One region of the Flavobacterium algoritolerans genome, then DNA from elsewhere that is predicted to be linked to it. Evidence: riboswitches for the same ligand, from Rfam matches in the RefSeq annotation. Region 1 holds a riboswitch; the other holds the start of a gene.
What was found. Region 1 has a riboswitch for S-adenosylmethionine ahead of QLS65_RS10025 (alpha/beta fold hydrolase). Riboswitches for the same ligand answer to the same signal wherever they lie in the genome.
Positions count from the first base shown of each region.

Region 2: linked by a shared signal. The riboswitch ahead of QLS65_RS13445 (Na+/H+ antiporter NhaC family protein) and the one ahead of QLS65_RS10025 (alpha/beta fold hydrolase) in region 1 are both predicted to bind S-adenosylmethionine.

Region 1 covers NZ_JASCRZ010000004.1:53,179-56,607, forward strand. The annotation lists gene thrA (bifunctional aspartate kinase/homoserine dehydrogenase I) at 1-577, opposite strand, end outside; gene QLS65_RS10025 (alpha/beta fold hydrolase) at 597-1,559, opposite strand; SAM riboswitch class I at 1,638-1,775, opposite strand; gene QLS65_RS10030 (hypothetical protein) at 2,006-2,215, opposite strand; gene metK (methionine adenosyltransferase) at 2,975-3,429, shown strand, end outside.
Region 2 covers NZ_JASCRZ010000006.1:157,777-161,205, forward strand. The annotation lists gene fabG (3-oxoacyl-[acyl-carrier-protein] reductase) at 1-10, opposite strand, end outside; gene QLS65_RS13445 (Na+/H+ antiporter NhaC family protein) at 194-1,516, opposite strand; SAM-I-IV-variant riboswitch at 1,571-1,667, opposite strand; gene QLS65_RS13450 (hypothetical protein) at 1,794-2,216, opposite strand; gene sucD (succinate--CoA ligase subunit alpha) at 2,433-3,305, opposite strand; gene QLS65_RS13460 (nuclear transport factor 2 family protein) at 3,400-3,429, opposite strand, start outside.

The DNA of each region.
Region 1 (3,429 bases):
TTCCTAAAGTGGTCGTGTCATTATTATTATTAGAACCAATGAAACCGGTAACAATATTCACGGTTGTTCCGTTATTTTGTTTGAAATAATTGATGACATTTTTCTTTGAAATTTGTTCCAAAGGTTGTGCATCACCAAATTTCGAATCTGTTTTTATCAATTCACGAGTATCGGCAAAACGAGCATTTATTCCATTTTCAACTAAAATAGCCGTCAGTAATTTTGCAGAAAGCAGCTCCCCTTTTGATAAAATCTGGTCTTTAATTTTATTGCTGTAATCGCCAATTAAGCTTACGCCTTCGAATAATTTTTCCAAAACATTGAATTCCTCAGATAAATCTACCTCTTGATAATCGTCTTGTTGGTATTTTTTAAAGTCCTCAAAAAGCGGTTTGTAATCTCCGTTTTTAGAAGCAATACCTAAAATTTCTTCTAATTCATCTGTAGCATTTCCACGTGCCGATACTACAATTGCAATTTCTTCTCCTTGATTTACTTTATCGGTAATAATTGCAACTACTTTATTTATTCCGTCGCCATTCGATAAAGATTTACCTCCAAATTTTAATATTTTCATTGTGTTGTGTTTTTTTGGCTTAGAATATATCCTGAAGCAAATTGTCTAATTGTTTGTATTCTATCAAAAAAGCGTCATGTCCGTGAATGGAAACTATTTCCTGATAGCTGACATTATTTTTATATTTTTTTAATTCCTCGTAAGTTGCCTTATTTTCATTAGCCGTAAAAAACAAGTCTGAATTGATTCCGATGATATGAATATCAGCTTCAATTTTTGACGTTATTTCTTCAAATGAATTGCTGTTTCTGGTAATATCTATCGTTTTCAACAATTGATTCATCATTTTATAAGACGAAATTTGAAAACGTTTTTGAAGCTTTTTACCATGATGACTCAGCCAGCTTTCTACATTGAAAATGGCTAATTCCTCATTAGTGGTTCTCTGAAATTTTGCAGTAAAAGATTCTGGAGTTCGGTAGCAAAGCATGGCATGAATTCGAGCATCTTCAATAGGTTTTGAAGAATTATTCAAAATTTGCTCCTGCAAAAAGCAATTGGCAATTAACCAGTCTGTCGATTTCCAATCGGTTGCAATAGGAATTAAATGTTGCGTAATTTTTGGTTCTAAAGCAACCAGTTCCCAAGCAATTCCTCCACCAACAGAACCGCCAATAATAGCATAAAGTCGTTCTATTTTAAGAAAACGAATGCCTTCAATAAAAATTCTGGCAATATCTCTGGTAGTAAAATCCGAATAATTTTCAATGATAGCATCATCAAAACCATTTCCCGGAACATTAAAAGCCAGTATCGTATATTTATTAGTATCGATGGTTTTGTGTTCACCAATTAAATCATTCCACCAACCTTTGTCTCCCACAACTTGGGAATTTCCAGTCAATGCATGATTTACCAAAACAATGGGAGCGGTATGTAAAACTGGTCCAAAAACTTGAAAACTTAAGTTTAAGGCAACATAAAAAGCCCCACTTTCGGTGGTGAAATTTTGTAATGTAATAGATGTTGGTTTATTTTCCAATTTCAAATCTTTTATGATTTTTGATTTGTGTCTGGAAATATTAGAAAGAAAGCTAGAAGTGAACTAGAAGAATTCTTTGTGTTATCTTTCCTTTAGATTCTGAATAATCCCGAGGCTTCGGGACAGAATAAAGGTAGAATGCAGCACCTTCTTCGATAAATCGAAGGGTTGCTAAGGCTTCATCGGGTCTAATCCCTCTGCCTTTCTTTATAACATTTCAATACGTTTTTGAACTTAAAGGCACAAATTAACTACTATTTTTTTAAACAACCAAATTTTTATCAAATTGGTTCTAATTGATTTATTGCAAATTGACTTGAAAAATCGCACGCATAATTATTATCCCGACAAAAGAGAAAACACCATATTAGGGTTTTATCTTTCGTCGAAATCATAATTTGAGATTTACCATCAAAGATTCAAAAGCTAAAACAACCATCACTTTTTTAAATAAAAAGTTCTTCATTTTCTTTTGAATACATTTGAAACAGCAATGAACTGGGCACTATTTTTTGTGCCAAAGGATCATTTTTTGAAATTTCAAATCTTGGATTAGTCAATTCATTTTTTGAATCGATTTCCTTTTTTGTTTTGGTTCTAAAACTAAAGCTTTTTAGTAACTGAAATGTCTTTGGGAAATGTTTTGATGTGCTCATAATCTTTTAATTTATGATGTTAGTTTTGTTTTAAATTATTTTTGAATTCTGAAATTCTCTATGTTTTTTAACTAATCTGAATGAAAAAACCCTTTTAGATGCGTATCCAAAAGGGTTTTTTAAGTTGTGTTATAACTTATACTTTTGGAATCAACAGACACGAACGCACATAATGGCATTGGCGCAAATCATATTTTTGACTTTAAAATTATTTGTATTCTGGATTTTCAGGTTATTCATTCTATGATTAATATTGTTTTATTTTCAGCTAAATAGAGTTCAAAAAAAAGCCTCCCATTTTCTTGGGAGGCTTTTGCTATATAAATTTGAATTTAAATTTAAGCAATACACGACCCACAGGACTTTTCCTGAATGGCTTTTGACATATTACACACATTAAATTTCATGTTTCTTTTTTTGTAGTAACAAATATGCTAACTATTTCTGAATTTTCCAAATAAGTTTTAAAAAAAATACAAAGAAAAACGAACCCAAGATTCCGTTTTGTATTTATATAAGTAGATGAAAAGATTTATAAGCAAAAAAAAGTTAAGATTAATTTGCAATTCAAAATGGTTTCATACATTTGCACCCGAATACAAGAGGAAAAATTTGAACTGATTGCAACCTCTTCATAATGAAATCAATTCATTATGGATACTGAAAATTTTTCAGTAGAAAAAATGCTAAAGCAGAAACTCTTCTTTAGTCCTTTTCAGCAATTATTTTTTCTCGCTTAATTTTAAAATAATAATTATTATGGCCTATTTATTTACGTCAGAATCTGTAAGCGAAGGACATCCAGACAAAATTGCAGATCAAATTTCGGATGCATTAATTGATAATTTTTTGGCATTTGATGCTGACTCAAAAGTAGCTTGCGAAACTTTAGTAACTACTGGCCAGGTAATTTTGGCTGGTGAAGTAAAATCAAATACATATTTAGACGTGCAACAAATCGCTCGTGATGTAATCAAGAAAATTGGTTACACAAAAAGCGAATACATGTTTGAAGCTAATTCTTGTGGAATTCTTTCTGCTATTCATGAACAATCTGCTGACATCAATCAAGGTGTTGATAGAAAAAATCCAGAAGAGCAAGGCGCTGGTGACCAAGGAATGATGTTTGGTTATGCTACTAATGAAACGGAAAATTACATGCCATTGGCACTTGATTTATCTCATAAATTATTGCAGGAATTAGCTATTTTAAG
Region 2 (3,429 bases), on a different contig from region 1:
GTAATTTCATATTCAAAAATTAGTTTAAATTTTATTTGAAGCTAATCCTGCTATCCGCTTCAATCTTTTATGAACACTAACGTTCACATAAAAGGATTTTCACTACTATCAGGGCTATCTTACACCCGTCAAATATATAATAATTCCCTTTTTAAAAAAAATTCAAAAGCAATTACAGTCAAAAATTCAATTCTTAAATTTTAAAGAATCGCTTTGTCCATTTGTCCCAAAACGAAATATAAATAGCCCCCAATGTGAAAATTAGTAAAAATAAATGGTACCAAGCATTACTAATTAAGTCAAAGAAATCTAATTTTCCATTAGCGTAGCTCAATATAAGCAATACTTGAGCACCATACGGTAAAACTCCTTGAATTATACACGAAAAAATATCCAGAATTGCAGCCGTTTTTCTAGGATTCAATTCATATTCATCATTAATTTCTTTGGCAATAGATCCTGTAATTACAATAGAAACCGTGTTGTTCGCTATTGCTAAATTAGCAAAACCCACTAAAGCACCAATTCCCGCTTGAGCTGATTTTTTACTTTTAATTCTTTTTTTAATTTGAACTAATAAATATGTTATTCCACCCGCTTTATCTACCATAGCTGCTAAACCTCCAGTAAGCATTGACAATAAGAAAATATCAGTCATACTGGTAAAGCCTTCATATATCTTTTGAGTGAACTCCATTAACGTAAACGAACCACTAAAATAACCTATGATTCCTGCCAATAAAGTTCCAATAAGCAATGTTGAAAATACATTAACACCTACTACCGCCAATACTATTACTAATATATAAGGTACAATTGCAATCCAGGAAAAATCATTTTTTGCAATGGCAACAGTCACAATATCCGAGTTTAAACCAAGATAAAAGAAAACCATAATAGTCAAAATTGCAGCAGGAAAGGCAATAAATAAGTTAATCTTGAACTTGTCCTTTAGATCACATCCCAATGACTGCGTTGCTGCGATGGTAGTATCAGAAATCATCGAAAGATTATCTCCTAACATAGAGCCACCTAATAAAGCGCCTGAAATTAAAGGTAATGAAGCACCGCTTTTATCAGCTAAAGCGACAGCTATCGGGCCAATAGCTACAATTGCACCCACTGATGTTCCTGTAGCAGTTGATAAAAAAGAAGCAATCAAGAAAATTCCTAAAGGAAAATAAGCAACATCAATAGTATTTATTCCAAGATTCACGACAGCATCAACTCCACCCATCGCTTTACTTACTACTGCGAAGGCTCCTGCTAGCAAATAAATTAAACACATGGTCATGATTTTACTTTCACCACATCCTGCAATCAATGTAGCAACTTTTTCATCAGTAGTGGATTTGAAAAGTAAAAAGGCTGCAATGATACCAACTACAACTGCCACTGGCGATGGAAAAGCATAAAAATCATTCAGAACAATTCCTGCTCCTAAAAAAGTAAAAATAAAAACCAATAAAGGAATCAAGGCAAAGGCATTTCCTTTTTCTTTTGAAAATAAAGTCATAAAAATAATTTTAAATTAAAAATTATGACGAAAAACAAAGCTAAATATGGGAATGTAAACAACATTTTTTCCAAAGAATTTGGCGTATCGTTTTAGCACCTTGCTTGTTGTTGCAGGTTGCTATCCTATTGAAGGATTCGTGATAACGGGTGCAAAAGTAATTAATTATTTATGAAATTAGCCTAATTTTATTCCAAAAAAAGATAATTCGAAAAAAAGCGCCACATAAAATGTAGCGCGATTATAATTAAGATATTAAAAGGCAGACTTTCAATAATTAAAAAGCTACATTCCATTTTGGCAGTCTTCCATTTTCGTCAAGAAAGTTTTGTAAAACTTGTCCTTCTACAAATGTTGGAATCACTTTAGTTTTATCGTTGAATGTCTCATACCAAACTACTTCTAGTGTACTGATGTCTTCAATTTTCATTTGTGCAGGCCAAGAATATTTTCTTCCAGTTTTAGCAAATTGGTGCCCTTCAACAATTTTGTCTTTTAAACCACCATTTTTAATCTTCAAAGTTCCGTTATTTTGAACAGTTCCAGTAGAACCAACCATAATTAACTCTTTTTCATCTCCTACTGAATACACTAAAAATACTCCAGATCCTTCTGATGCATTGCAAACTTCTGCTAAACTATCTTCTGTAGTAAATGAAAACTGATTGCTAACTTTGAATTTTTTTAACTCTTTGTACATATTATTTTATTTTTATTTGAACTGGCTTCGACAAAAAAATACCCCACAAAATCGTGAGGTCCATTAGAAACCATTCGTTTATGTTTGTTCTTATTAGGATTACATCTTAAAAACAGATGCATTTAATAAAGTGCAAAGATATTTCTTTAATTCATATTTATAATAAAAAAGCCCCACAAATTGTGAGGCTTTTAAAATATTTAATTAGAGTTTAGATTAACCTAAAACTTCTTTTACTTTTTTACCAATTTCAGCTGGAGAATCTACCACGTGAATTCCACATTCTCTCATGATTTGTTTTTTAGCTTCAGCAGTATCGTCAGATCCACCAACGATAGCACCTGCATGTCCCATTGTACGTCCTGGAGGAGCAGTAACTCCTGCAATGAAACCAACTACTGGCTTACGGTTCCCATCCGCTTTGATCCAATGAGCAGCATCAGCTTCTAATTGTCCACCGATTTCACCTATCATTACGATACATTCTGTTTCTGGGTCATTCATCAATAATTCAACAGCTTCTTTTGTAGTTGTTCCAATGATTGGGTCTCCACCAATACCAATTGCAGTAGTGATTCCTAATCCTTGTTTTACTACTTGGTCAGCCGCTTCGTAGGTTAATGTTCCAGATTTAGAAACAATACCAACAGTTCCTTTTTTGAAAACAAAACCTGGCATAATACCAACTTTAGCTTCACCCGGAGTGATTACACCTGGACAGTTTGGACCTATTAATCTAGAATTTCTTTCTTTAACATAACTATTTGCTTTTATCATGTCAGCAACAGGAATTCCTTCAGTAATTGCAATAATTACTTTAATTCCAGCATCTGCAGCTTCCATAATTGCATCTGCAGCAAAAGCCGGCGGAACAAAAATGATAGTTGTATCAGCTCCTGCTTGTTCTACAGCATCTTTTACAGTATTGAAAACTGGTCTGTCTAAGTGAGTAGTTCCCCCTTTTCCTGGAGTTACACCACCAACAACGTTAGTACCGTACTCAATCATTTGAGAAGCATGGAAAGTTCCTTCACTTCCTGTAAAACCTTGAACAATTATTTTGGAATCTTTATTAACTAAAACACTCATGATATATTTTTTATGTAGTTTTTAAAATTGTTATGCAAAAGTATAAAATAGTAATCAGTAATCAGTATTCAGTATTCAGTTTTTTGACACTAAATTATGATAATTGACTCATTTGATACCCTCG